Regions from separate parts of the Nonomuraea sp. NPDC049152 genome, predicted to be linked through region 3. Evidence: riboswitches for the same ligand, from Rfam matches in the RefSeq annotation. Region 3 holds a riboswitch; each other region holds the start of a gene.

The links. A riboswitch is a leader RNA that binds a small molecule or an ion and turns the genes downstream of it on or off. The one in region 3 is predicted to bind cobalamin.
Positions count from the first base shown of each region.
Region 1: it holds a riboswitch for cobalamin, as region 3 does, so the genes downstream of both, cobN (cobaltochelatase subunit CobN) here and AB0B45_RS43065 (ribonucleoside-diphosphate reductase subunit alpha) in region 3, are expected to answer to the same signal.
Region 2: it holds a riboswitch for cobalamin, as region 3 does, so the genes downstream of both, AB0B45_RS50095 (ATP-binding cassette domain-containing protein) here and AB0B45_RS43065 (ribonucleoside-diphosphate reductase subunit alpha) in region 3, are expected to answer to the same signal.

Region 1 covers NZ_JBEZDO010000017.1:71,502-81,081, reverse strand. Annotated here, with positions in the region: gene AB0B45_RS28455 (precorrin-2 C(20)-methyltransferase) at 1-791, opposite strand, end outside; gene AB0B45_RS28450 (precorrin-8X methylmutase) at 797-1,417, opposite strand; gene cobG (precorrin-3B synthase) at 1,414-2,661, opposite strand; cobalamin riboswitch at 2,679-2,864, shown strand; gene cobN (cobaltochelatase subunit CobN) at 2,897-6,487, shown strand; gene AB0B45_RS28435 (cobyrinate a,c-diamide synthase) at 6,442-7,779, opposite strand; gene cobO (cob(I)yrinic acid a,c-diamide adenosyltransferase) at 7,788-8,390, opposite strand; gene AB0B45_RS28425 (VWA domain-containing protein) at 8,392-9,580, opposite strand, start outside.
Region 2 covers NZ_JBEZDO010000060.1:5,006-14,585, reverse strand. Annotated here, with positions in the region: gene AB0B45_RS50120 (hypothetical protein) at 206-1,120, shown strand; gene AB0B45_RS50115 (hypothetical protein) at 1,274-1,489, shown strand; gene AB0B45_RS50110 (hypothetical protein) at 1,523-2,191, shown strand; gene AB0B45_RS50105 ((2Fe-2S) ferredoxin domain-containing protein) at 2,254-2,601, opposite strand; gene AB0B45_RS50100 (hypothetical protein) at 2,598-3,146, opposite strand; gene AB0B45_RS50095 (ATP-binding cassette domain-containing protein) at 3,143-4,894, opposite strand; cobalamin riboswitch at 5,026-5,227, opposite strand; partial or broken gene AB0B45_RS50090 (hypothetical protein) at 5,400-5,612, opposite strand; partial or broken gene AB0B45_RS50085 (helix-turn-helix domain-containing protein) at 5,670-5,795, shown strand; gene AB0B45_RS50080 (hypothetical protein) at 6,010-7,098, shown strand; gene AB0B45_RS50075 (hypothetical protein) at 7,133-7,258, opposite strand; gene AB0B45_RS50070 (sulfurtransferase) at 7,674-8,516, shown strand; gene AB0B45_RS50065 (hypothetical protein) at 8,667-8,912, shown strand; gene AB0B45_RS50060 (helix-turn-helix domain-containing protein) at 9,072-9,580, opposite strand, start outside.
Region 3 covers NZ_JBEZDO010000036.1:69,361-78,940, reverse strand. Annotated here, with positions in the region: gene AB0B45_RS43075 (mechanosensitive ion channel domain-containing protein) at 1-374, opposite strand, end outside; gene AB0B45_RS43070 (ribonucleotide-diphosphate reductase subunit beta) at 403-1,398, opposite strand; gene AB0B45_RS43065 (ribonucleoside-diphosphate reductase subunit alpha) at 1,445-3,622, opposite strand; cobalamin riboswitch at 3,712-3,910, opposite strand; gene AB0B45_RS43060 (tripartite tricarboxylate transporter substrate-binding protein) at 3,915-4,820, opposite strand; gene AB0B45_RS43055 (helix-turn-helix domain-containing protein) at 4,885-5,460, opposite strand; gene AB0B45_RS43050 (alpha/beta hydrolase) at 5,540-6,970, shown strand; gene glmS (glutamine--fructose-6-phosphate transaminase (isomerizing)) at 6,991-8,811, opposite strand; gene AB0B45_RS43040 (hypothetical protein) at 8,825-9,121, opposite strand; gene AB0B45_RS43035 (N-acetylmuramoyl-L-alanine amidase) at 9,307-9,580, shown strand, end outside.

The sequences.
Region 1 (9,580 bases), on a different contig from region 3:
GGGGTGAGCCACTGCGAACCCGCGGGCCCGAGACCGACGACCGCCACCCCTGGCTCCAGGTGGTCGTCGTCGCGTCCGCCGCCGCTGGGCAGCAGCGCCAGCGAGAAGTACGGCACGCCGGCCGGGTCCACGTCCTTCAGCGGCTCGATCCGCTGGTTCGCCGTGGTCGCCCGCTCGACGTACCACGCCTCGTCGAGGCGGCCCGCCTCGGCCAGCGCGTCGCGGACCTTCTCGAAGGTCCTGCCGAGCTTGAGCACGGCCACCGAGTCCGCGTTCCTCAGCTTCTCGGTGATGACGTCGGCGGGGAGCGTGCCGGGCAGCACGGTCAGCGTCTCCTCGTGCTCCACCAGCGGACGCCCGAGCACGGCCGCGGCGCCCGCCACCGAGGTGACGCCCGGCACCACCTCGGTCTCGTAGCGGTGGGCGAGCCGCTTGTGCATGTGCATGTAGGAGCCGTAGAAGAGCGGGTCGCCCTCGCACAGCACCACCACGTCCCTGCCCTCGTCCAGATGGGCCGCCAGACGTCGCGCGCACTCGGCGTAGAAGTCGTCGAGCGCGCCCTGGTAGCCGCCGGGATGGTCGGTGGTCTCCGTGGTCAGCGGGTACTTCAGCAGCTCCTCGACCTGCCCCTCCCGCATGTACGGCAGCGCGATCGAGCGCGCGATGCTCCTGCCGTGCCTGGCGCTGTGGTAGGCGATCACGCCCGCCTCGCCGATCAGCCTGGCCGCCTTGACCGTCACCAGCTCGGGGTCCCCAGGCCCCAGCCCCACCCCGAACAGCCGTCCCGCCACGCCGCTCACTCCTGTTCGCTCGCGATCGCGTTGACCGCGGCCGCCGCCATCGCACTGCCGCCTCTGCGACCGTGCACCACCAGGTACTCCAGATCGCTGCTCGCCAGCGCCTGCTTCGACTCCGCCGCCCCGATGAAGCCCACCGGGATGCCGAGCACCGCGGCCGGGCGGCCCGCGCCCTCCTCGACCAGCTCCAGCAGCCTGAACAGCGCGGTGGGCGCGTTGCCCACGGCGACGACGGCGCCGTCCAGCCGTTCGCGCCACAGCTCCACCGCCGCCGCGCTGCGCGTGGTGCCCATCCGCTCGGCCAGCTCGGGCACGCCCGGGTCGCCGAGCGTGCAGATCACCTCGTTGTCCTTCGGCAGGCGGGCCCTGGTGACGCCCGAGGCGACCATCATGGCGTCGCACAGGATCGGGGCGCCGCCGCGCAGGGCCGCTCTCGCCGCGGCGACCACGCCGGGCGAGTAGGCCAGGTCGGTGACCAGGTCGGTCATACCACAGGCGTGGATCATGCGGACGGCCACCTGGGCGACATCCGCGGGTAGTCCCGCGAGGTCGCTCTCGGCGCGGATGGTGGCGAACGAGCGCCGGTAGATCTCCGCGCCGTCGCGGATGTAGTCGGTCATTTCCCCTCTTCTTCGGTACGGCCTGCGACCCGGTAGCCGGTCGGAGTGGCGACGATGTCGACCACCTCTCCGGCGGGACGCCCGCAGCGCCGCTCGCACCCGGCCCAGTGGACGGGACGGGCCTCTGGTTCGTGGTCCGGCCGCTCCGCCCAGCGTCGCGCGTCGAGCTGGACGTCGGCCAAGGACTTCGCGCAGCCGGGGCGGCCCGTGCAGGCGCTTAGCCCGGCCCACGAGGTGCCGGGGACGGTGACCAGGCCCGCCTCGGTGAGCCTGTCCGCGACCGGTTGCACGGCATCGGGCGGCAGGCCGGGCAGGACGACGGTACGCCACGGCGTGACGCGGGCCTCGAGGGCGGCGTCGGCGAGCGCCGTGGCCTGGTGGGCGGACAGGCGGCCGAGCGGGACCACTACCTCGAGCGCGACAGCCCCGTCGACCTGCCGGAAAATCCCGGCATCATGCACCCGCACGCCTTCCGAGCCGGTCAGGCCGGGCTCTTCGGCCAGGTGGACCGCGGGCTGGGCGGGGCTCTCCTGGACCGCGTCGGTCAGGCGAGCCGCGAGCCGGGCGGGGCCTTCGGGGAGGTCGGTGACGCGCCACGCGGTGCCGTCGCTGAGCTCCATGAACGCGGTGGCGGCCGCGAGCATCAGCGCGACCACGTCGGACACGTCCACGGGCAGCCCGGGCCGTACGCCGCCGAGCAGCAGCACGCCGCCGGAGGGCGAGGTGGCGAGGAAGGTCACGTCGGCGCCGCAGGACAGGACGTCGCCGGTGCCGTCGTCCAGCGCGAAGAGGAAGCGGCCCGAGAGCGCGGCCAGCTCAGGGGTGCCGCACAGCCCTCTGTCCAGGGCGGCGACCAGCGGCCGGACGTCCACGAGGGACGAGGGGGCGCGACCCGCGAGGGGGGAGGCGAGGATGTTGCGCACCCGCTCGTGCGTGGCGGACGGCAGCAGCCCCGCCGCCGCCATCCGGGCCGCGAAGGCCGGCACGCTCGAAGGGTCCGAGGGGTCGGGGGCACGCAGGCCGCGGACCTGGACGTTCGCGCGGGAGGTCAGCTCGATCACGCCGGACCCGAGCTCGGCGGCGCAGGCGGCCAGCTCTCTCAGCTGGCCCGACGAGAGCGCGCCTCCCGGGATGCGGACCCTGGCGAGGGCGCCGTCCGCGGCGGTGTGGACCTGGAGAGCCCCAGGACACGCGTCAGGGCGCGCCTGGCCCGAAAAGTCGCCTATGTCCGCAGTTATGTCCACGCGGAGGATGGTAACCCGTCCAAAACCCTCTAGTCTGATCGCAGACGAGGGCGACGGAGGAAGCCGGTGCGAAGCCGGCGCGGTCCCGCCACTGTGACCGGGGAGCGAACCCCACCGCAGGCCACTGTCCGGAGACGGATGGGAAGGCCGGGGTGTGCGTCGATCCGGGAGCCAGGAGACTCCCGCACTCGTGACACCCGCGACCGGGGCGAGGACCCCGAGGGAGGAGTTCCCTGTGCCCGAGAGCACGGCCGTTCTGCTGCTGTCGACCTCCGACACCGACCTGCTCAGCGCGAGGGCGAGCGGCGCGCCGTACCGGCTGGGAAACCCCGCGAGGCTCACGGTCGACGACCTGCCCGCGCTGGTCGAGGGCACGGACCTGGTGGTGGTGCGGCTGCTCGGCGGGCGCAGGGCCTGGGAGGAGGGGCTCGACCACCTGCTCGCGGGGCCGCGCCCCGTCGTGGTGCTGGGCGGGGAACAGGCGCCCGACGCCGAGCTGATGGAGCTGTCCACGGTCAGCGGCGGCGTCTGCGCCGAGGCGCACGCCTACCTCGCCCACGGCGGCCCTGCGAACCTGGCCGAGCTGCACGCCTTCCTCTCCGACACGGTGCTACTGACCGGGCACGGGTTCGCCGCGCCCGAGCCGACCCCGACCTGGGGGCTGCTCGACAGGGAGCAGGCCGCCGAAGGTCCCGTCGTGGGCGTGCTCTACTACCGGGCGCACCACATGGCGGGCAACACCGGGTTCGTGCGGACGCTCTGCGACGCGATCGAGGAGGCGGGCGGGCGGGCGCTGCCGGTCTTCTGCTCCTCGTTGCGTACGGCGGAGCCCGAGCTGCTCGACACGCTGCGGAGGGCCGACGCGCTCGTGGTGACCGTACTGGCCGCGGGAGGCACGCGGCCCGCGACGGCGGGAGCGGGCGGCGACGACGCGGCGTGGGACGTGGGCGCGCTGGCCGAGCTCGACGTGCCGATCCTGCAGGGCCTCTGCCTGACCACGAGCAGGCAGGCGTGGGAGGAGAACGACGACGGCCTGTCGCCGCTCGACGCGGCCTCGCAGGTGGCGATCCCCGAGTTCGACGGGCGAATCATCACGGTGCCGTTCTCGTTCAAGGAGGTGGACGAGGACGGGCTGACCGTCTACGCGGCCGATCCCGAGCGGGCGGCCCGCGTGGCGGGCACCGCCGTACGGCACGCCAGGCTCAGGCACGTCCCGAACGCCGAGAAGAAGCTCGTGGTGATGCTGTCGGCCTATCCGACCAAGCACTCGCGCGTCGGCAACGCGGTCGGCCTCGACACGCCCGCGAGCACGGTGAAGCTGCTGGCCAGGCTGGCCGCCGAAGGCTACGACCTGGGCGAGGGCCTGCCCGGCGTCGCGGAGCGGGACGGCGACGCGCTCATCCACGCGCTCATCGCGGCGGGCGGCCAGGACCAGGAGTGGCTGACGGAGGAGCAGCTCGCCGCCAACCCGGTGCGCATCCCGGCCGCTGCGTACATCGCCTGGTACGACACGCTTCCCTGGGAGCTGCGCGAGGCGATGGAGCGGCACTGGGGGCCGCCGCCCGGCGAGCTGTTCGTGCACGAGGGCGACATCGTGCTCGCCGCGCTCCAGGCGGGCAACGTCGTGGTGATGGTGCAGCCGCCGCGAGGCTTCGGCGAGAACCCGATCGCGATCTACCACGACCCCGACCTGCCGCCCAGTCACCACTACCTGGCCGCCTACCGGTGGCTGTCGGCGGAGTTCGGCGCGCACGCGATGGTGCACGTCGGCAAGCACGGGAACCTGGAGTGGCTGCCGGGCAAGTCGGCGGGCATGTCGGCGGCGTGCGGGCCCGACGCGGCGCTGGGCGATCTGCCGCTGGTGTACCCGTTCCTGGTGAACGACCCCGGCGAGGGGACCCAGGCGAAGCGGCGGGCGCATGCCGTCCTGGTGGACCACATGGTGCCGCCGATGGCGCGCGCCGAGACCTACGGCGACATCGCGCGGCTGGAGCAGCTCCTGGACGAGCACGCCTCGATCGCGGCGATGGACCCGGCCAAGCTGCCCGCGATCAGGGCGCAGATCTGGACGCTGATCCAGGCGGCGCGACTCGACCACGACCTGGGGCTGGCCGACCGGCCGCACGACACGGAGTTCGACGACTTCCTGCTGCACGTGGACGGCTGGCTGTGCGAGGTGAAGGACGCGCAGATCCGCGACGGCCTGCACGTGCTGGGCGCGGCGCCCGAGGGTGCGGTGCGGGTCGACCTGGTACTGGCGATGCTGCGGGCCAGGCAGATGTGGGCGGGCACCGAGACGCTGCCTGGGCTGCGGGAGGCGCTGGGGCTCGCGGAGGACGGTACGGCGAGCCTGGCCTGCGTGGACGCGGCAGAGTCGACGGCCAGGGCGCTCGTGGAAGGCATGGAGGCCCGCGGATGGGACGTGACGGCGGCCCGCGAGGTCGCCGCGTCCATCGCGGAGGAGCGGCGGGAGCTGGTGGTGCGGATCCTGGAGTTCGCCGCCACCGAGGTCGTCCCCAGGCTGGCGAGGACCGTCGACGAGCTCGACCATCTCCTGCACGCGCTCGACGGCGGCTACGTCCCCGCGGGCCCCAGCGGCTCCCCGCTGCGCGGCCTGATCAACGTGCTCCCCACCGGCAGGAACTTCTACTCAGTCGACCCGCGTGCCGTGCCCAGCAAGCTGGCGTGGGAGACCGGCCAGGCGATGGCCGAGTCGCTTCTGGCCCGCTACCGCGCCGACACCGGCGAGTGGCCTCGCTCGGTCGGCCTGTCGGTGTGGGGGACCAGCGCCATGCGTACGGCGGGCGACGACGTCGCCGAGGTCCTCGCGCTGCTGGGGGCCAGGCCGGTGTGGGACGACGCGTCCAGGAGGGTCACCCGCCTGGAACCGATCCCGCTCGGCGAGCTCGCCAGGCCGCGCATCGACGTCACGATCCGCATCAGCGGCTTCTTCCGCGACGCCTTCCCGCACGTCGTGGCCATGCTGGACGACGCCGTGCGCATGATCGCCGCCCTGGACGAGCCCGACGAGGACAACTACGTCCGCGCCCACGTCGCCGCCGACCTCGGGACGCACGGCGACGAGCGCCGGGCCACGATGCGCGTCTTCGGCTCCCGTCCTGGCGCGTACGGCGCGGGCCTGCTCCCCCTGCTCGACAGCCGCAACTGGCGGGACGACGCCGACCTGGCCGAGGTCTACGCGGTGTGGGGCGGTTTCGCCTACGGCCGCGACCTGGACGGCGTGCCCGCCCGTCAGGACATGGAGAGCGCCTACCGGCGGATCGCGGTGGCGGCCAAGAACATCGACACCCGCGAGCACGACATCGCCGACTCCGACGACTACTTCCAGTACCACGGGGGGATGGTGGCCACCGTACGGGCGCTGACGGGACGCGCGCCCGCCGCCTACGTGGGCGACAGCACCCGCCCCGACGCCGTGCGCACGCGTACGCTGTCGGAGGAGACGTCGCGGATCTTCAGGGCGCGCGTGGTGAACCCGAACTGGCTGGCCGCGATGCGGCGGCACGGCTACAAGGGCGCGTTCGAGCTGGCCGCGACCGTCGACTACCTGTTCGGCTACGACGCCACGACAGGTGTGATCGCGGACTGGATGTACGACAAGCTCACGCAGACGTACGTGCTCGACCCCGTGAACAGGGAGTTCATGGAGAAGTCGAACCCGTGGGCGCTGCACGGCATCGCCGAGCGGCTGCTGGAGGCGGCCGAGCGGGGAATGTGGGAGCACCCCGACCCCGACGTGCTGCGCGAGCTCCAGGAGGCCTATCTCAAGGCGGAGGGCGACCTGGAGGACGACACCAGCCGCTGAGCCGACAGCGGGCTGCCTGCCCAGTGGAGGTGCAGGTAGGAGGCGGTCACCAGCGGGTCTCCGTGGCCGTCTCCCCCGCCCTCCCATCGGAAGAGGGGCTCGTCCGCACTGGTCACGGCCGTCCGGTGGAACTCGTGGCCCCGGTAGCGCTCGCCCGCGCGGGTGAGCAGGGAGTCGCGGGTGGCCGTGGCGTCGCGGTAGCCGAGGGTCAGCCTGGGCGTCATTTCCGCCTTCGCCATGATTTTTCCGCACATGGGGTGATTGTCGAGGCTCTCGCACAGGTACAGCAGGCCCGCGCACTCCGCGGCGATCGGGCCGCGGAAGGCGGCGATCTCCCGCTTGAGCGGCTCGTTGGCGGCGAGGTCGGCCGCGTACATCTCGGGAAAGCCGCCGCCGATCACGACGGCCGCCGTGCCCTCTGGGAGCGCCTCGTCGCGCAGCGGGTCGAACGTCGCCACCTCGGCGCCCGCCGCCCTGAGCAGCTCGGCGTGCTCGGCGTAGCCGAACGTGAACGCCGCTCCCCCCGCCACCGCGACCACAGAGGTCCCGCCCTTGCCGGTCTCCGAAGCCCGCAGGAGGAGGGCCTCGGCCGGGTTCCACGGCCGTTCGTCCAGCGCGGGAGCGGTCCGTGCCAGCCGTACCAGCGCCTCCAGGTCGCACGACCTGGCCACCAGCTCACCCAGCCGGTCCACGGCGGCCACCGCTTCGCGCCCCCGCTCGGCGGCGGGGATCAACCCCAGGTGGCGCGAGGGCGTCGACACCGCGTCGTCCCGTCTGATCGCGCCCAGCACCGGCATTCCCGCCGCCGCCAGCGCCGACCTGCACAGCTGCTCGTGCCGGTCGGAGCCCACCCTGTTGAGGACGACCCCGCCCACCCGCACCCGCGGGTCGAACGTGGCGAACCCGTGCGCGACGGCCGCGACCGACCTGCTCTGCCGCGCCGCGTCCACGACCAGCACGACGGGCGCGTCCAGCAGCCTGGCGACGTGCGCGGTCGAGGCGAAGTCCGTGTCCCCCCTGCCGTCGAACAGCCCCATCACGCCCTCGACCACCGCGACGTCCGCGCCCGCCGCCCCGTGCAGGAACAGCGGCGCCACCAGCTCCTCGCCGGTCAGCCACGGGTCCAGGTTGCGTCCGGGCAGACCCGTCGCCAGCGCGTGGTAGCCGGGGTCGATGTAGTCGGGCCCGACCTTGTGCGGCGAGACCCGCAGCCCACGCGCCCGCAGCGCCGCCATCAGCCCCGTCGCCACGGTCGTCTTGCCGCTGCCCGACGCGGGCGCGGCGATCACCAGGCGCGGAACTACCACTCGATGCCCTTCTGCCCCTTCTGCCCCGCGTCCATGGGGTGCTTCACCTTGCCCATCTCCGTCACCAGGTCGGCCGCCGCGAGCAGCTTCTCCGGCGCGTCCCTGCCGGTGATCACCACATGCTGGCTCCCCGTACGGCCGGCGAGCGTCTCCACCACGTCGTCCAGGTCGAGCCAGCCCCACTTGAGCGGGTAGGTGAACTCGTCGAGCACGTAGAACCGGTAGGCCTCCGCCGCCAGGTCGCGCCTGATCTGCTCCCAGCCCTCGCGGGCGTCTGCCGCGTGGTCCTCCTCCGTGCCTGGACGCTGAATCCACGACCAGCCCTCGCCCATCTTGTGCCAGGTCACAGGGCCGCCCTCGCCCGAATCGCCGAGAACGCGCAGGGCCCGCTCCTCGCCGATGCGCCACTTGGCCGACTTCACGAACTGGAACACGCCGATCGGCCAGCCCTGGTTCCACGCCCGCAACGCCATCCCGAACGCGGCCGTCGACTTGCCCTTGCCCGGACCCGTGTGCACGATCAGCAGCGGCCTGTTCCTGCGCTGCCGGGTGGTGAGGCCGTCGTCGGGGACGACCTCGGGCTTGCCCTGCGGCATGTCAGCTCGCCCTTCTGTAGTCGCGGATGAGGTCGTCCATCCCGTCGAGCGGGATGAGCCGGGCGCGCAGCCTGGTCGCCAGGCGTCCGGCCAGGCCGAGGCGTACCGGGCCGGACTCGCAGTCGACGACGACGCTCGCCGTACCGGTGAGCAGGGCCGCCGCGCGTTCCACGTCGCCGCCTGAGGTGGCGCGGCCGTCGGTCACCACCACCAGCAGCGGCCTGCGGTCGGGGTCGCGCATGCGCTCCACGCGCAGCACCTCGGCGGCGCGGGCCAGCCCCGCCGCCAGCGGGGTGCGTCCGCCGGTCGGCAGCGCGCGCAGCCGCGCGGCGCCCGCCTCCACCGACGAGGTCGGCGGCAGCGCCACCTCGGCGGCGCTGCCCCTGAACGTGACCATGCCGACCTTGTCGCGCCGCTGGTAGGCGTCGAGCAGCAGGCTCAGGACGGCGGTCTTGACGGCGGTCATCCGCTTGCGGGCGGCCATGGATCCGCTGGCGTCGACGACGAACAGCACGAGGTTGCCCTCCCTGCCCTCCTTCACCGTCTCGCGCAGGTCTTCCTCGCGGATGAGCAGGCCGGGGGCGGTGCGTCCGCGTTCCCTCTGGTACGGCGCGGCGGCGACGAGCGTGGCGGTGAGGTGGACCGAGCGAAGGGGGCCTTCGGGGGCGCGGGAGCCCGTGGTGCGGCCCTGCGGGGTGCGGGCACGCGACCGCCTGCCGGACGCGCCGTTGCCGAGTCCCCGCACCTTCAGCCACGGCACCCGGTACGGCGCCGCCACCCCCGCCACCTGGACCTGACCTTCCTGGTCCGTGGGCTCGTCTTGTCCAGGCGCCCGGCTGTCGTGCGGCCCGCGCGCGTCCTGCGGGAGCGCGCGGTCGCCGTCTCGGCGGGACTCGCCCGCTGGGGCGCGGTCCTCCGTCCGGGTGTCGCCGGAGGCCGTCGCGTCATCATCCCGCCTGTCCTCGCCGTCGGAGCCCGGTCCCTCATCGCCGTCGGGGCCGCCCTTGGGGTCGTCCCCGGCAGGGGGCGGGGTGTCGGGGTCGGTGTCGTCGTCGGGGTGCTCGTCCTCCGAGGTCCTGTCCAGCAGCTCCTCCAGCAGCCGCTCGTCCAGCCCCGGCGCGTCGAACGGGTCGCGCCGCCGCCGGTGCGGCAACGACAGCCTGGCCGCCACCCGCACGTCCTCCGTCGTC
Region 2 (9,580 bases), on a different contig from region 3:
GGCCCAGCAGGACGCCAGGTCGGCCCGCCGTGACACCGGATGGTAAAGTTTCCGGCCGTTCTCGCCGGGAGGCCCGGCGACGGCCCGGCTGACCTCGTCGAGCGCGCCGCTCGCGCGGGTGCGTCAACCCTCGCCCGCGCCTCCCTCCGCGCTTTGACAAGGGGCTGACCAGCAGCGATGTTCTCCCGAAGGGCTTCCAAGCACCGTGCGTAAGGCACCACTCATCGGCGTCATGGCGGTCGCTCTCGCGGGCTGCGGGATGCTGCCGCCCATCACCCTGCCCACCGGGGAAGCCCGGCCGTCCGCCGCGGGCCGCCCGTCATCACCCGCCACCCCGCCGCCCTCACCTTCACCGTCGCCGGTACCGACTGCCGGCGTCCTCACGATCGCCGACGCCAAGCGGGCGGCCGCCGGCTGGCTTGCCACCTACAACCGCACCATCAGGAACCGCAGCTGGTGGAACGACCCAGCCTTGATCGACAAGCTCTTCTGGGACGGCACCAGGCACGAGGCCGCCATCGACCGGTGGGCTGTGGAGGAGGACGGCGACAAGAGCAAGATCCGCAAGCCGATCCGGCTGACCGGACAGACCTACTACGTGCCCCGCGAGCAGACCATGTCCGACGGACAGTGGTTCCTGCTCAAGGCCACCTACGCGGGCCAGGACCGGGCGCACGTGCTTGCGTTCTGGCGGGCCGAGGGCGGCGAGTTCAGGCTGGCCGCCAAGACGCCGCTGCACTACGGCCGGCGGATGCCCGAGCCGCAGCGGGACGCCGAAGGCTACGTCACCGCGATGCCGGGCGCTATCGGCAGGATCGTCGCCCAGGAGTACATGGTCTTCTGGGACTACGACATCCACGAGCAGGAGGGCAGGAACGGCTACCGGCTGGCCAAGGACAACTACAGCAGGATCGCCTACCGCACGGTCTCCAAGGGCATATACATGGGCTACCACTCCCACAGCCGCCCGTACGGCTTCCGCACCACCGACGGCGGCTCGTTCCACATCTTCAGCCTGCTCAACGACCCGAAGTCCGTCACGGCCGTCCTCACGGTGGGCGTGTCCATGCGTGGCAACAGCAAGGTGATCCAGGAGACCGCCGGCGACTGGTACTCCTGACACAAACGCCTCAGCCCCGACGTGACGACGTCTCCACCCAGTCCTCCACGCTCAGCACCCCTCCGCTATAGCCCCGCAGGGCCTCGAGGTGAGTCCGTTTTCACGCGTCGCCAGAGGGTCGGTATGCCGTCGTCGTCACGCAGCCACATCACCGTGTGTGACCTGCACGTTGACGGCTACGCCATCGACGGTGAATACGCCACCTCGATGCTCGGCATCTACACCGTGCCCGATTCCAACGGCCCGCGCGCGGGCTGCGGGACGGACAGCACGTTCTTCAGCCGGATCGACGTGTTCAAGTTGTGTATGACCCTGAAGGGCAAGGGCGAGCGTACCTGTGCCGACTCGGTGTGGATCAAGCGTCCCTAAACACGTGGTGGCGGGAGCTGCCGCCTCACCGATATGGCGCCGCCCTGGAAGTGGCGAGCGAACTTCTCCGGCGTTCCTTGCATCGGAATGGTCATGAACTCACGCGCCGAACACAAGAGCAGCCCGATGGCCCGCCGACTCCGCGCCTGGGCGGGGACCGTCGCCATCTCGACATCACTGGCACCGATCCTCGCCATGGGCACCGCCACAGCGGACAGTACGGCGGTTCCAGCCACGGCCGCCGCCTTCGAAGAGACCGACCAGGCGACGAACCGCTTCGACGGGATCGACTGGGCGGCCGTGGTGGAGCGGGCGCTGCACTGCCCCAAGCCACGGCCGAACGACACCTGGTATGTCGTGCGCGCCCGCGTCGCCGCTGTAGGCGACCTCACGCGTGACGGACAGCCCGAGACCGTGGTCGTTTCGTCTTGCCCGAGCCCTACGTCGGGCAATCCCGTAATTTCCTTCGTTTACGACGGCGCCTCCAAACGCTCAGCCCCCCGCCTGATCGGCGCGTTGGGCAAGAACCGCTACTTCAAGTCCCAGAACGTCACCATCCGGCACGGACAAGTACACCTACGCGGCCAGGTCGTCAGCGACCGGGCTCCCAACTGCTGCCCCGATCTGATCGTCCGCCAGACCTACAAGTGGAACGGCACGAAGTTCCTCAGGACGTCTGAGAAACTGACCCGCACCTCATGAGCCTGTACCGCGTCAAAACCCATCGGGTAGGGCTAGCGAACAGCTGTGGAGGTTGTCGGCTTTTATGCCGACCTTGTCTCGTTTCTGCGGGGCGGTGAGATGAGGTAGAGGTCGAGGATGGCGGGTGGTTCGGCCAGTCCGGGACCGCCTGCCTTCACCCATGCCACGATGTCGTCCACCGCGTCGGCCTGGTTGACCAGGCCGAGCCAGACCGGACGGCCACCTGCTCGTCGCCCTTCGGGGCTGGGCTGGACGACGATGACGTTGGCCTGCTCGCAGATGTCCAGGCAGTCGCTGACGCGCACCTCGACGAGCTCGGACAGGCGCCGGACCTGCTCTTCGTGGTCGAGGCCCGGCACCTTTCGCACGGATCCGCAGCAGCAGTCGCGGCAGATGGTCACCCTGCTCATGCGTGCTTGAACCCCTTGCCGGTGCGGTCGAGCGGGTCGGGCTCCAGGCCGAGATATTTCGCGCGCAGTTCGTCCCAGGCGGCCAGCCGATCGAAGTCGGGCTCGTCGAGAATCTGCTGGCGGTCGGTGAGGAACGGGTTGGGCAGCAGCACGGTCATGAGCTGGTCGCCTCGGCCGTTGAACATCCGCATGCCCCAGGAGGCCGGGCTGCCGTCGGAGGTGATCGACCGATACAGCTCGGCGCGTGAGCAGCGGCGGATCGCGCCGAGCTCCGGTCCGCTGGCGGTGTGCTCGCCGATGCACAGGTGGAAGTGCCAGCGGCCGAAGTCGACGGTGACGTAGCCGTCGAAGACGCTGATGCGCTCCGGGGCGTTGGGTGCGGCGACCTCCCAGGCCGCGCCCTGCACGATCACGCCGAACCAGATGTGCTCCCAGTGGCGCTCGAACAGGTCGGTGACCAGGGCGAGAAGGGTCTCCTCGTCCGTAGGCAGCGGCCACACGTGCAGTGTGCCTGTGCCCTGCTCTTCGACGACGGTGTGACTCACGATGTGCCTCGCGTTTCTCGCGCCCATTGCTGTTGGCGGGTCTGGGTGGGGATCAGCGCGCAGTCGCCACACTTGCCGCCGTCGGGCAGGCGGTAGTAGAGGCAGCAGCTGCGCCGTACGAAGAAGGGGTGGCCGGGGGCGGGTTCGGCCAGCTCTCCGGTGCCGCGCAGAAGTCCGGTCTCCAGGAGTTCGCGGCCGAGCATCACGGCCTTGGCGGTCAGTTCCGGTCGCTGGCGGGCCAGGGCGCGGACGGTGCCCGCCAGCGCGGACGCGGCGTTGCCCCAGAGCAGCCCTGGGGCGAGTTTGACGATGCCGCTCACCATGGCGGTGAGCGGTTCGAGCAGGTCGGTGACGACGGTGCGGTAGATCAGACCGGGAGGGGCGGTGCGCCATCCGGCCAAGGGGTGGGCCCTGAGCGGGAGAGGTCCGCTGGGCGCCGGGCGCCAGTACAGGTGCTCCAGGTCGAGGAGCAGGTCGTGGGCCACGGCCGCGCCGACGACCGGTGACCACAACCTCGCCGCCAGCCCCTGGAACAGGATGGACGCGGCGACCCTGGTCTCCTTGGCGCCAAGGGCTTCCGCGACCTCCTCGATCCGCTCGGCCAGCGCTGAGGGGTCCATGAAAGCGAACCAGCCTGGTTCCACAGGGCCGAGCTCCAGCTCGAAGTAGCCGCCGACGGTGCTCACGTCGGCGACAGCCACAGCCAGAGCGCCGTGATCGGCGGGCAGCAGGCCGGGCTCGCCGTCCACTTGCCTGGCCCAGGCCGCGACCTCGGCGACCGTGGCGAAGGCGATCTTCCGGCCGTCGTAGGCGACCCGGTATCCGTGCTCGGTGCTGTCGACGGCCAGCCACGCTTGGCCTTCGGCGTCCGCACGCCAGCCCTCCCTGGCCAGAGCCCGTTCCAGGAGCGGGTCGTCGGGCAGGCGGGCGCGCCTGGCGCTCGCCGGTCGCAGGGCGAACACCCCGGCCGCCGGGTCGAAGGCCAGTTCGTCGTCGTCGAAGCACTCCCCGATCAGGCCGCGCGCGGTCAGCTCCTCCGGGGTGCCGGTGTGCAGGACGCCGTCCGGCCCCAGCAACCACACGCGGTCGGCCACGCGCAGCGCCAGTTCCAGATCGTGGGTGGAGACCACGATGACCAGCTCCCGCTCCCTGGCCAGCTTGCGCAGCAGACCCATCAGCGCCACCCGTGAGGTGACGTCCAGGAACGCCGTCGGCTCATCCAGCAGGATCACCGACGGCTGCTGGGCCAGCGCGCGGGCGATCAGTACCCGCTGGCGCTCGCCGTCCGACAGCTCGCTCACCTGCCGGTCGGCCAGGTGCCCGGCACGGACCGCGTCCAGCGCCCAGGCGACGATCTCGCGGTCGGCCGGGCCGAGCCGTCCGGTGAAGCCGGTGTGCGGGTGGCGGCCGAGCCCGGCGACCTCCCGCGCAGAGAACAACGCAGGAAGATCACGTTCTGTCAGGACGGTGGCCAGCCTGCGAGCCAGGTCGGCGGCCGGAACCGAGCCGACGGTGACCTCGCCGATGAGCACCTCACCGGCCAGACCCGGCTGCAGACTGGCCATGGTCCGCAACAACGTGGACTTGCCCGTGCCGTTCTGCCCGATCAGCACAGTCAACTCGCCCGGTTCCGCACTCGTGTAAAGGTCTTCGAGGACCCGGCGTCCCGGGTATCCCGCGCACAGTCGGTGAAGGCGCAGTGTCATCGGCGCGACTAACGCGCCGTCGAGCGGGCGGGTAAGACCCATCGGGAGACTCCTGGGAGAAGGCTGCGACCGCCGTTCCGCGACAACGATCACAGCGCGTGACGGTGCGGAATCCCAGGAGAGAGCCAGTCATGCTCACAAGCCATCCTCTCTTGGGGAGATCCGCCCCAATTTCCTTGAGGAGGCGACCGCGTGAGTCTCCTGGCTCTCGGGTCAACACTCATCCCGGCCTTCCCACCCCGTTGCCGGGGCAGTGACCTTGTGCGGGACTCGCTCGCCGATCACAGTGGCGGGACCGCGCCGGATTCACACCGGCTTCCTCAGTCCGCGCTCGTCTTCAGCGCTCATCGTCGCACACCGGGACCAACCGTTCGATAGCAGGTGATCAGCGACCAAGTGGCGCCCGTCTCGCACATGCACCGGCAGAGCGACGTGGCGTCACCGAACTCCTGGCGCACCGCCAGCCGCCTGCCCTGCTGCGATCGACTGACCGTGAGATCCGCTCATACAAGCCCATCGCCGATGCGTATCGAACCATCGACTCCAATCACCAACGCGGCGAGTCCACGTTCGTAACCATCGAGTGCGGATCATCTCCCACAGGTGCCTCAAGCATGATCTTTGATGTATCCGCCGAGGCGTCAGAATCCTGCACGAGTGCGGTCGAGCGATGTGGGCAGCAGCGCAGCTTGGTCAGGACCTTCCAGGTCTTCAAGGTCGCGATGGCACGCTCACCGATGGCTCGGATGCGGGCACTCGCCGGGCGGCGCCGGAGGGATCTCGATGCATGAATGGCGGCGAAGGCAACACTGGTGGCATACCAGGAGGACGATTGACCCAGCAGGACCGCGAGCGCATCGCGGCCGGACTCGCCGACGGGCTCTCCTAGGCCGAGATCGCCAGGCGGCTCGACCGGCCGACCTCGACGATCACCCGGGAGATCTGACGCAACGGCGGCCCCGTCGGCTACCGGCCCCAGCGGGCGCACCAGGCGACGATCTCCGCCAGGGTGGTGAACACGGCCTCGTCCTTGGACTGCGGATAGACGTTGTGTCGACTTCGCGGACCTGCTCACCTATCACCGAGTAATCAGCTGTCAAGGCGAATCTTGTGGACTCTCCAGCGAGAAAGATCCCGTTCTCGAGGAGTGGACACAAGTGAAACGAAGCATCGCCGGCGCGCTCGTCGGCATCATCGTGGGCGCGAGCCTGGTATTCGGGGCCGCGGGTACGGCACAGGCCGCCACGGCCCAGGTCAATGCCGGAGTTCAGCAACGCATCCTGCCGGTTGTCGTGGCCAAGATCGGCCGCCGACTGGCCAAAGAGCTCATCAAGGCCATCGTGCGGCACTTCAAGAACGAGGCCCAGAAGGCGAATGATCGCCGAGAGTACATGCGGGCGGTCCTTGACGACGTCTGGAACAACGACGGTCCAGGGGTCGACGACCAGCTCCCGTTCGGATACCACGTGCTCATCGCCGACGACAGCCGAGTCGACCTGAGCAAGCTGCGGTGCGACGACTGCCCCGACGGCAGGCCGATCCTCGAGCAGGAAACGGTCGACCTCGGCGCGGACGGCACCCAGCAGACGTTCTCCTACAGCATCGCCATCTTCGAGAAGGGCGAAGCCACGCTCAAGGGACGTAAGGGCCAGCGCGACCGGATCCAGTGGATCGAGCCAGAGACGGCCAACCGCGCCGACGACGGCGTCCAGGTCAGAGAGGACGACTATCTCGGGTCCTGCGGCGCCGGCGGCTGCAACGACTGGCAGACCAGTGTGACATTCGCCCCCTACGGCGTCGAGAACAAGCCGGACTGCGGGGATGAGGACCTGGAGGACGGATGCCAGGGCGGCGGCGACGGCTCCAAGCCCGTTCCGGGTAACCGTCTCGAGCACGGCAAGCAGCTGACCATCACCGCACAAGGCGGCTTCTCCCTCGGCAGACGCACCGTGTGGGACAAGGGCGACGGCACCTGGGAAATCGAGGTCCCCGCCACCGGCAACGTCCTGGAAGTCATCCCGAACAACTGGCGGGTCGAGGACAAACGCGTCCACCACGGCCCCACCCAGCTGTGGCGCTTCATCGACCCCGAAGGAGACGGCTGGTACAGCATCAAGAACGTCTACAACATGACCCACGGCTACCCACAAGGCGGCTGCCTGACCGTCGACGACAACGGCGGCAGGCCCATCTGGGCGATCGACTGCAACAAGCCGGGCAACCAACAGCTGTGGAAGCTGTCCTGACCTGACCGTCGGGTGGGCACCAGCCCCCGGGCGCTCACCCGACGGTCAGCCGGGCGCGCACCTCGTCAGCCTTCGGCACGCCGACGCCCTCGAATGCGTCAAGCGCCGCCGACCACGAGGTGCGCGCCCCTTCCGGCTGACCAAGCGTGAGCGTGGTCAAGCATCGCGACCGCTCTGGCCAGTCGAGTTCCATGCCGTGGCCGGCATGGCAGCACCGCGTGTGGGCGGTGTCCCCTGCCGACATGGTCTTTCAGTCCTCGGTCGCTGACAGCTCAGTCCTTGATGTGCGGCTCCAGCAGCTTCGACCAGGCGTTGGAGAGCTTCTCGCACTCGGCTGGGCACTTCGAGTGCTCGCATGGTGGCGAGGAGCAGCGTGCCGGCGCCTGTCGTGAGCTGATTCCACTTCATCAGAGGTCCCCAAGTCGTCGAACTTGGTTGGCCTCTGGATCCTGCACTCACGATCTTGATGATTGATTGACGGTCTCCGAGATCCGTCATTGGCTCTGTCATCCGGCGTCCATCGGCCGGCTTCACGCTGGACCCAGCAAATGTCCGGACAGAGAGGGCTTTCCAAAATGAGCAGGGACACGGCGCTGGTGGACGCTGACTGGGCGCAGGCGCATCTGAGCGACCCCCGGGTGGTCTTCGTCGAAGTGGACGAGGACACCTCCGCCTACGACAGAGGTCATCTGCCGGGAGCGGTTCGCCTGACTTGGACCACGGACCTGCAGGATCCCGTCCGGAGGGACTTCGTCGACAAGGCCGGGTTCGAAAGGCTGATGGCCAGAAAAGGCATCTCCAGTGATCACACGGTGGTGCTCTACGGGGGCAACAGCAACTGGTTCGCGGCCTACGCCTACTGGTACTTCACGATCTACGGCCACGCGGACGTCCGGCTGCTCGATGGCGGACGTAAGAAGTGGGAGCTCGAAGGCAGGGCGCTCACTCTCGATGAGCCTGCCCGCCGACCTACGGTCTACCTCGCCCACGAGCCCCGCACCGACATCAGGGCGTTGCGGGAAGACGTGATCAAGGGCGTCGGCAGCGTCAAGCTGATCGATGTGCGCTCGCCCGACGAGTACGCGGGCCGCCTGCTGGCCCCTGCCCACCTGCCTCAGGAGGGTGCGCAGCGGCCTGGACACGTGCCCACCGCCACGAACGTTCCCTGGTCCAGGGCCTGCGCTTCCGACGGCACGTTCAGGTCCCAGGGAGAGCTGCGCGCGCTCTATGGCGAGCCGGAGGGCCAGGTGATCGTCTACTGCCGAATCGGCGAGCGCTCCGCGCACACGTGGTTCGTCCTGCACGAGCTGCTCGGCCTGTCCGAGGTACGCAACTACGACGGGTCGTGGACGGAGTACGGCTCCCTCGTCGGTGTCCCCGTCGAGCTGGGCGACGGCCGGATCTGGGACAACGTCTGAGTGTCTCCGGCAGGCCCACAGAGCGGTGCCGCCCCGCCCGTTGGCGGGGCTCGGCGCCCGCCTGCGGCGTCCCGTGGGGCGTGTGCCCCGAGCACGGCAACACCTGCACCTCCACCGGCGGCACCACCCCGATGCGTCGACATCCACCAGGTGCACCACGCCCACGCCACCGAACTGATCAACTCCGGAGCGTCCATCGAGGCCCATCCGCCGCCCGCCGATGCTGCGGCCAGGCAGCAGGCTGACGGATGGACATGTCATGGTGTGCGCGCGTTGTATCTGAGCGATCGCGCACAGCTCTTTCAGGGGTTCTGGGCTGGTGTCCTCGCGCAGGAGGTGGGCATGGGAGTCGATCGTCTCGACCATGCGTCGGTTGAGTGGCATGAAGACCGTTGACATCCACAGTCGCCAGGTGGCGGCCTGCTCCGGGGTGGCTGGGACCGAAGAGGCCCACACGCTCCCATCCCGGGCTCCACGTGGCCGGCGCGCACCCGCCCCACAAAGTGGTGAGGGCGTCGCCGGTACCGGGGAAAGGGACAGCGGCTTCAAGCCCCATCACGTCAGGAGGGCGCGCCAGCGCTCGGCGGACTCGATCATGTCCAGGCTGATCTGCTCCAGGAACGCCGCCGCCTTGGCCAGCCGTCGCCCCACGGGGCTGTCGAGCCCGTACGTCTCGGCCGCCGCCATCGAGGCCTGCGCTGTCTCGAGTGTCTGCCGCCTGCTGATCATGATCGAGTTGTACCAGGCGTTGTCGTCGATCACGTAGATGTCGCGACGCCGCCGCGGATCGCGCTCGCGCCGGACAAACCCCTGCTCGACCAGGGAGTTGACGGCTACGGAGACAGAGGCCGGGCTGATCTTCAGTCTGTGGGTCAGCTCGGCCGCGGTGCGCCTGCCGTCCTGGGACAGCAGCAGGTCGAGGTGCACGCGCGCGGTCATCCTCGGTAGCCCCGTCCTGACCGCCATCTCGACGAGCTCGTCTTCCGTGCGATCGCCCGGCGACCCGGTCGCACGGGGTGGAGCCGGTGTGCCGCGCCGGGCCCGCTGGGCCGTCGCCTGGTGCG
Region 3 (9,580 bases):
GCCCTGCGGACCAGCGTGATCTGGGTTCTGGCTCGCCTGGCTCTGCGGTTGTTCTCCTCGACCCGTTCGAGCTGGTCGAGGACGACGTCGGTGACCGCGTAGGCGGCCTGGATGAGCAGCCAGGTGAACGCGGCGATGGTGACGACGCCGGTGAGACGCTCGACGATGGGGCCCGCCGTGCTGCTGACCATGGTGGGGGCGAAGGCGGCGTTGAAGGCCACCACCGCCGCCACGGCGAACCCGGGCCAGGTGCACCTGCGAACCAGGTGCCCGAGGAAGTCCCAGGTGTGGCCCGCTTTGAGGAGGAGCCTGCGAACCAGCTCGACACCGATGATCGCTCCGACGACGGAACCGATCAGGATGAGCCAGTTCACCGGCGACACAATCATGCCCCCTAATGTCTCAGAATGTCTCGTCGAAGGTCACATTGCCCTCAACGGCTACCTGGTATGCGGAAACCCTACGTTCGAAGAAGTTCGCCAGCTCCTGCACGTCCTGCAGTTCCATGAACGCGAAGGGGTTGGCGGTGCCATACCTGATCGGCATGCCGAGGCGGCGCAACCGCTGGTCGGCGACGTATTCAAGGTACTCGCGCATCTGCTCGACGGTCATACCCGACATGCCGTCGCCGCACAGGTCGCTCGCGAAGGCCAGCTCGGCCGCGACGGCCTCCTCCAGCATCGTGGTGACCTGCTCGGCGAGCTTGTCGTCGAACAGGTCGGGCTCCTCCGCCCTGACGGTGTCGACGACGCTGAAGGCGAACTCCATGTGCATCGACTCGTCGCGGAAGACCCAGTTGGTGCCGGTGGCCAGGCCGCCGAGCAGGCCCCGGGAGCGGAACCAGTAGACGTAGGCGAAGGCGCCGTAGAAGAACAGGCCCTCGATGCACGCGGCGAAGCAGATGAGGTTGAGCAGGAAGGTCCTGCGGTCCTCCTTCGTCTCCAGCCGTTGCAGGTCGGACAGGGAGTCGATCCAGCGGAAGCAGAACTCGGCCTTGTCCCGGATGGAGGGGATGTTGTCGACGGCGGCGAACGCCTTGACGCGCTCGTCGGGGTCGGGCAGGTAGGTGTCGAGCAGCGTCAGGTAGAACTGCACGTGCACCGCCTCCTCGAACAGCTGCCTGGACAGGTACAGGCGGGCCTCGGGGGCGTTGACGTGCTGGTAGAGGTTGAGGACGAGGTTGTTGGCGACAATGGAGTCGCCGGTGGCGAAGAAGGCGACCAGGCGGTTGATGAGGTGGCGTTCCTGGGGCGACATCTTGGCCAGGTCGGCCAGGTCGTTGTGCAGGTCCACCTCCTCGACCGTCCAGGTGTTGCGGATCGCGGCCCGATAGCGCTCGTAGAAGTCGGGGTAGCGCATCGGGCGCAGCGTCAGGTCCATACCGGGGTCGAGCAGCATGTGTTCTCCTTGCGAACGGATCGTCTGTCGTGCGGCGACGCGGGTCCTACTGGCAGGCTTCGCAGACCTCGGGGTTCTCCAGCGAGCAGGCGACCGCCTCGCTCACCGTGAACGCCTGCTCGGGCGCCGCCTGCACGGTCGTCTGCGCGATCCTGGTGGCCGGGCGTGAGCGCAGGTAGTAGGTGGTCTTCAGCCCCTGCTTCCACGCGTAGGCGTACATCGACGACAGCTTCCCGATCGTCGGCGTCGCCATGAAGAGGTTCAGTGACTGCGACTGGTCGATGTACGGCGTCCGCGCCGCCGCCAGGTCGATGAGCGCCTTCTGCGGCAGCTCCCACGCCGTCCGGTACAGCGTCTTGAGCTCCGCCGGAATCCCCTGGATGTCCTGGATCGAGCCGTCGGCGCGCTTCACCGCGTCGCGCATCTCCTGCGTCCAGAGGCCGAGGCGCTGCAGGTCCGCGACCAGATACCGGTTGACCTGCAGGAACTCACCCGACAGGGTCTCGCGCTTGAAGATGTTCGACACCTGTGGCTCGATGCACTCGTAGCAGCCCGCGATGGAGGCGATCGTCGCCGTCGGCGCGATGGCGATCATGAGGGAGTTGCGCAGTCCCGTCCTGTCGATCTTGGCGCGCAGGGCCGTCCACTCGGGCGTGCCGCCGACGCCGTAGTGGTCGGGGTGCAGCACGCCCTGCGCAGCCCTGGTGTCGCCGTAGGAGGGGTGGCGCCCGCGCTCGACGGCCAGGTCGGCGGAGGTGTCGTAGGCGGCCAGCGCGATCTCCTCGGCGATGCGCGTCGACAGCGCCAGCGCCTCAGGGGAGTCGAACGGCAGGCGCAGCGAGAAGAACACGTCGGCCAGACCCATCACGCCGAGCCCGATGGGCCGCCAGCGCAGGTTGGCGGTCTCGGCCTCAGGCGTCGGGTAGAAGCCCAGGTCGATCGTCTTGTCCAGGAAGCGCACGGCGGTCCTGACGGTGGCGCGCAGCCGGACCCAGTCCATGGTGCCGCCCGCCAGGTGGGCGGCCAGGTTGATCGAGCCGAGGTTGCAGACGGCGGTCTCGCCGTCGCTGGTGACCTCGAGGATCTCGGTGCAGAGGTTGGACAGGTGGATGACGTTCTCCGGGCGCGCCGTCTGGTTGGAGGCGCGGTTGGCGGCGTCCTTGAAGGTCATCCAGCCGTTGCCGGTCTGCGCGAGCGTACGCATCATCCGGCCGTAGAGGGTGCGCGCGGGGATCTGACGGGTGTGGAGGCCCGCCGCCTCCGCGGCCCGGTAGGCGTCGTCGAAGGCCTCGCCGTACAGGTCGGTGAGGTGCGGCACCTGCTTCGGGTCGAACAGCGACCACGGCTGGTCGGCCTCGACGCGGCGCATGAACTCGTCGGGCACCCAGTTGGCGAGGTTGAGGTTGTGGGCGCGGCGGGCCTCCTCGCCGGTGTTGTCGCGCAGTTCGAGGAACTCCTCGATGTCGGCGTGCCAGGTCTCCAGGTAGACGCAGGCCGCGCCCTTGCGGCGGCCGCCCTGGTTGACGGCGGCGACGCTGGAGTCGAGCGTGCGCAGCCAAGGGACGATGCCGTTGGAGTGGCCGTTCGTGCCGCGGATCAGCGAGCCGCGCGAGCGGACCCTGGTCCAGGCGATGCCGATGCCGCCGGCGTACTTCGACAGCCTGGCGACCTGGCCGTAGCGCTCGTAGATCCCTTCCAGCTCGTCACGCGGCGAGTCCAGCAGGAAGCAGGACGACAGCTGGGCGCGGCGGGAGCCCGAGTTGAACAGGGTGGGCGAGCTGGGCAGGTACGACAGCGTGGACATCAGCGCGTACAGCTCTGCGGCCTCGGCCACCGATACGACAAGGCCGCACGCGACGCGCAGCATGAAGTGCTGCGGGCGTTCGAGCACGTCGCGCGTCTCGGGGTGGCGCAGCAGGTAGCGGTCGTAGACGGTGCGCAGGCCGAAGTACTCGAACCTGTCGTCGGCGCTCTCGTCCACCAGCGCGTCGAGGGCCGCGGCGTTGGCCGCCACGAAGGCGGCGAGGCCGTCCTGGAGCAGGCCCGCGGCGTGGGTGGCCGCGATCGACTCGGAGAAGGTCCGCACGCCGTGCGCGGCCGCCTCGTCCGCGATCTCCTCGGCCAGCAACCTGGCGGCGACCCTGGAGTTCTCCGGATCGGCGATCACTCTCGCGGCGGCCTCCTCGATGGCCAGCCGGCGATCCACCTCTACGATCTGCGTCACGCTCTCTCCTCGCGAGCTCGCCCCCGTGAGGGCAGGCGAGGAGAGCACGCGGGCATGCCGCGAGGCCCCCTGGCCCTCCCTCGAGGCCTTGGACAGGTCACACCGCTGGCAGGTCTTCGGACTCGCGGGCGTACGTCAGCTTCCTACTGGCCGTCGCTTCCCAGACCATGGGCCCAGTGCTTCGTGACGGCGGTCGTTCCCGCTCACCGCTGCGGGGCAGCGCCGGAATCTCACCGGCTTCCCTTTTGCTTCGCCCTGCTCGGGCGAACCAGCGACGACCAGGATCCTACATCTAGTGGCCGCGGACGCAACTACCCCAACAAGTTGTGTCGATCAGGCCGAGGTCCTTGAGCACTTCGCGGGTCCTCGAGATCTCGGACGCGAGCCACACCCCGAAGTCGTCGCCGCTGAGCGGGAGGGGCTTCCATCCCCTCGTACGGCAGGCGTCCAGCCACTGCGCCGACTCGGCGATCTCGTCGAGCACCTCGACCGCCTGGGCGCGTTCGCGCTCGCCCATCTCCGGGGGCCCGAGCACCCCGCACCAGTCGGCGAAGTCGACCCGCACGCCCGACTCCAGCAGGGTCGGCGCCTCGAGACCCTCGACCCGTTCGGCCGAGGAGACGGCCAGCGCCCTGACCCGCCCCTTGTCGAGGCGCTTGCGCCACTCGCCGAGCGGGCCCGCGGCGACGCCCACCCTGCCCGCCAGCAGCGCCTCGGCCGCGTCGGCCGTGGTCGGGTAGCCCGCGTAGTCGAGCACTCTGGCGTCCGCGCCGAGACCGCGCGCGACCAGCCCGAACAGCAGGTGGTCGGACTCCCCCTGCGGCCTGCCGCCCAGCACGGTGCCGCCGGGCTCGGCGATCAGCCGCCGCGCGAAGTCGTCGAATGCGCGAAAGAGGGAGGCACTCGCGACGACCAGGACCTCGACGTCTCCGACCAGCCTGGCCAGCGGGGTTCCCGTCGTCTTCGACCTGGCCATCTCTGCGGCGGCGAGCGTGGACAGGCCCGTCACCGTGAGCTGGGTCCCGCCGGCCACCACGCCGTCGCGCTTGAGCTGGCCGGCGAGAGCCCTGGCGATGGGGATCCAGGCCTCGCCGCCGGGCACGACGGAGAAGCTCGGGGCCTGTCGCGTGGCCGTACCGCAGCCCGCCAGGCATGCCAGCGTGGCCAGCGCTCCCGCCACGAACTCCCGACGGCGCATGCGCGGCCCCTCCCCCGTCTCCTCCAACCACTGCTACACCATGTTATTGACAGGGCACAGAGAGTCACGCCTCGGGGGTGGAAAGGTCGGCGGGGACGGCGAGCAGGCGGAGGTGGAGGGGCCTGGCCTCCTGGGGGGCGTCGGCGGCGCGACGGCTGTACTTCTTCAGTAGCAGCATGTACTCCTCGAAGAAGGCCTCCAGCTCGCTCAGCGTCATTCGGCCGAGGCCGCGCGACACCTTCACCCACGCCGGGTCGGCCTGGTAGGCGGCGGGCAGGAGCTCCAGGAGGATCCCCTTGTCCTCCTCTAGCCCGATCCGATGGAACTCGGCCAGGACCGGGCGGTCCTCGGGCGCGAGCTGGGCGGGGTGGGGCAGCCTGATGTCCCCCGTCTCCGCCTTCCGCCACCACCGCTCGCGTCCGGCCGACCGCTCGGGGATCTCCTCGATGAACCCGTACTTCTCGAGCTGGCGCAGGTGGTAGCTGGTCGTGCCGGTCTTGGCGTCGAGCAGCGAGCCGAGCGTCGTGGACGTGGCCGGACCGTGCAGGCCCAGGTGACGGAGCATGGCCCGGCGCATCGGGTGGGCCAGCGCCTTCAGCTTGCCTGGATCGTCAAGAACCCATGGCTCCTCATCCTTCATGACGATCACCCTAGTCCTCCAGAAGGATTTCTGCAGACACCTCTTTGCCGATAAGTCTCTGCAGAGTATGTTCGGCGACATGAAGCGATTCGTGATCACAGCGATGGCCGTGCTGATGGCGCTGGCCGTACCGGCGGCGGCGCAGGCCGCGCCGACCGGAGCACCGGCGCCTCCCGTGCCGGTGCCCGCCGACCTGGCCGCGACGGAGGTGAGCTTCGCGGGCAGCGGAGGTCTCACCCTGCACGGGACGGTCCTGTCCCCCAAGGACGGACGCGGCGCACGGCCCGGGATGGTGCTCGTGCACGGCGCGGGCGAGGGCACGCCCAGGACCAAGCTCATGACCGAGGCCGTGGAGTTCGCCAGGCGCGGCATGGCGGTGCTGGTCTACGACAAGCGCAGCGTGGGCTACTCGATGTTCGTGCGGTCCTACTCGCAGCTGGCCGACGACGCCCTCGGCGCGGTGGCGGCGCTGCGCCGCCAGCCGAGTGTGAATCCGGCCGGGGTCGGGCTGTGGGGGCTGAGCGAGGGCGGATGGGTGGTGCCGCTGGCCGCCTCCCGCTCCGCGGACGTCGCGTTCGCGGTGCTGGTCGGCGCCAACTCCCACCAGCCGCTGCGCCAGCAGGCGTGGGCGGTGTCGGCGGGCCTGCGCAAGGCGGGCGTGTCGGGCTCGCTGCCCGACAGGGCGGTGCCGACGTTGTACCGGGCGATCGCCGACGGCGGGCTGTACCCCGAGCCCTGGTACGACCCGCTGCCCGTGCTGCGGAGGGTCCGGCAGCCTGTACTGGCGATCTGGGGCACGAACGACCTGCTCACCCCGCCCAAGGAGAGCCCTCCGCTGATGGCGGGGACCCTGGCGGAGGGCGGCAACGAGCACGTGACGCTGCGCCTGTTCCCCGGCGCGGACCATGCCGCCCATCAGAGCCCCGACGGCGGCGTCACCAGGCTGCCCGAGCTGGCCCCCGGCTACCCCGACCTGGTGGGCTCATGGGTGTCGGACGTCGCCGCGGGGCGCGCGCCCCTGTCGAGCCCGCCGGAGGCGACCACGCGGGCGCAGCAGGCGTCGGCGACCATCGCGGTGCCGACGCCGTCCTGGTGGGAGTCGGCGCCCGTGCAGACCGCCGCGCTCCTGCTGTTCCTGGTCGCCTTCCTCGGCTATCCGCTCGCCGCCGGCGTCCGCCGGATCAGGGGCACGGGGGTGGCGTCGAGCGCCGCGCCCAGGCTGCTGGCGGGCTCGGGGCTGGCCGTGGTGGCCGGTGGCTTCGGCTACCTGATGTTCCTGATGAGGACGGGCGGCAAGCTGGCCGAGCCCGGACCGGTCCTGGCGGGACGGCCCGTGCTCTGGCTGCTGCTGCAGGCGCTGACGGTCGCCGTCGCCGTCGCCACCGTGCTGACCGCGCGCGCCTGGCGGAGGGCCGAGCGGCGCTCCGAGCGGGTACGGCTCGGCCTGCTCGTCACGGCGGGCGCGGTCATGATCCCCTGGGCCCTCTACTGGGGCCTGCTGCTCCCCTGAGGGCCTCCCTCTCGTTCCGCCTACTCCACGGTGACGCTCTTGGCCAGGTTGCGCGGCTTGTCGACGTCGCGCTCCAGGGCCACGGCCGCGTGGTAGGCCAGCAGCTGCAGCGGGATCGTGAGCAGGATCGGGTCAAGCTCGATCTCGTTCTTCGGAATCACGATCACGTCGTCGGCCAGCTTGGCGTCGGGCTCGCGATGGCCGATCATGAGCACCCGCCCGCCGCGCGCCCTGATCTCGCCCAGCGTGGTGAGGTTCTTGTCGAGCAGCTCGTCGTCCGGGACGATCGCCACGGTCGGCAGCTCGGGCCCGATCAGCGCGAGCGGCCCGTGCTTGAGCTCGCTGGCCGGGTAGGCCTCGGCGTGGATGTAGGAGATCTCCTTGAGCTTCTGCGCACCCTCGCGGGCCACCGGGTAGCCCCGCACCCTGCCGACGAACATCATGCTCGGGTGCACCGCGTACTTCCTGGCCAGTTCGGCGATGCGGTCGCCCTGCTTGAGGATCTTCTCGATCTGCGTCGGCAGCTCGCGCAGTCCTTCGACGATGCGGCGGCCGTCGGCGGGCGACAGGTCGTGCACCCGCCCGAAGTGCAGGGCGAGCAGGGCGAAGGCGACCGCGGTCGAGGTGAACGCCTTGGTGGAGGCCACCGACACCTCGGGGCCCGCGTGCAGGTAGATGCCGCCGTCGACCTCCCTGGCGATCGCGCTGCCCACGGCGTTGACGATGCCGATGACCCGGCCGCCCTTGCGCTTGAGCTCCTGCACGGCCGCCAGCGTGTCGTAGGTCTCGCCCGACTGGCTGATCGCGACGTAGAGGGTGTCGGGGTCGACGACCGGGTTGCGGTAGCGGAACTCGCTGGCGGGCTCGGCGTCCGCGGGGATGCGGGCCAGCTCCTCGATCAGCTGGGCGCCGATCTGGCCGGAATAGTAGGCGCTGCCGCACCCGATGATCTTCACGCGGCGGAAGGAGCGGGTCTCGCGGGCGTCCATGTTGAGCCCGCCCAGGTGGGCGATGTGGAAGCGCTCGTCGAGGCGGCCGCGCAGGGTGCGGGCGATCGACTCGGGCTGCTCGGAGATCTCCTTGAGCAGGTAGTGCTCGTAGCCGCCGGTGTCGTAGTGGCCGGCGTCCCAGTCGACGGTCAGCGGCTCCTTGGCGGTCTCGCGCCCTCCGCTGGCGAAGGTGTGGAAGCCGTCGGCGGTCAGCACCGCCAGCTCGCCGTCCTCCAGGTGGACGACCTGGCGGGTGTAGCGGACGAGGGCGGCCACGTCGGAGGCGGCGAACATCTCCTTCTCACCGAGGCCGAGCACGATCGGGCTGCCGTTGCGGGCGACCACGATCTCCTTGGGCCGCTCGGAGTCGACGACCGCGATGCCGTAGGTGCCGACGATGCTCTTGAGCGCCTTCCTGACCGCCTCCTCGAGGGTGTCGGTTTCGGTCACCGTCCGGGCGATCAGGTGCGCGAGCACCTCGGTGTCGGTCTCGGAGACGAAGGTCACGCCCTCGGCGACGAGCCTGGCGCGCAGCTCGTCGGCGTTCTCGATGATGCCGTTGTGGACGACGGCGATGCGCTCGTCGGACGACAGGTGCGGATGGGCGTTCTCGTCGCTCGGCACGCCGTGGGTGGCCCAGCGGGTGTGCCCGATGCCGAGCGTTCCCTTGAACCTGGCGGGTACGGCCTTCGCGAGGTCGGCCACGCGGCCCTTGACCTTACGCAGCTTGAGCCCCTTGTTGGACACCACCACCCCGGCCGAGTCGTAGCCGCGGTACTCCAGGCGCTGCAGCCCTTCCAGCAGGATGGGCGCGGCATCCTTGCTGCCGACATAGGCGACGATTCCGCACATGGGCCAACCTTTCTTATCCGTAGACGAGCCTGCGCAGCTGACGCAGCGACAACTCGGGTGCCGCCACGCGCCGCGCCGGTAGTTCCGCCGCGATCCTGGGGAAGATCTCGTCGTTGGTGAGGCCGCGAGATTTCAGCTCACCGTGGCGGCGCCGTACGAACTCCTCGACAGGCTCGGAGAAGTACGCCACCACCTCGGCCACCACGCGCGCAGCCTCACCGGGGGCGAGCTGGCTCGTCCTGGTCAGGTGCGCGATGAGGTCCTCGTAAGGATGCACAGGGGAGGACCCTACGCAGGGATCACACGGCATGCCAACATTCCTGCCCGAAATCGGGCAGGAATCACTCTCTCAAAGGCGACACGCCCATGGATGGAGTGCTTGCACACCCCTGGGAGGCCGACATGCGCACAGAGATCGCCATATCGCGCGAAAGCCGCGAGAAACTCGCCCGTTACGCTACGTAATTGACTGATCTCGTTTAGCAGGGGGTTCTCATGCTGCTCTGGGCCGCCGCCGCACTTCTGTCCGTGCTCGCATCGGGCGGGGCTCAGGAGGACTTCCAGGCCGCGGCCAAGGAGTACGGCGTGCCGGAGAGCGTGCTGCTCGGCGTCTCCTATCTCGAGTCGCGCTGGGACTCCCACGACTGGCGGCCCAGCGTGTCGGGCGGGTACGGGCCGATGCACCTGGTGGACGCCGAGGCCGTACCCGAGGCGGGACAGCACCACACGGGCGACCCGCGGGGCGACGACTCACGGCCGATGAGCATCA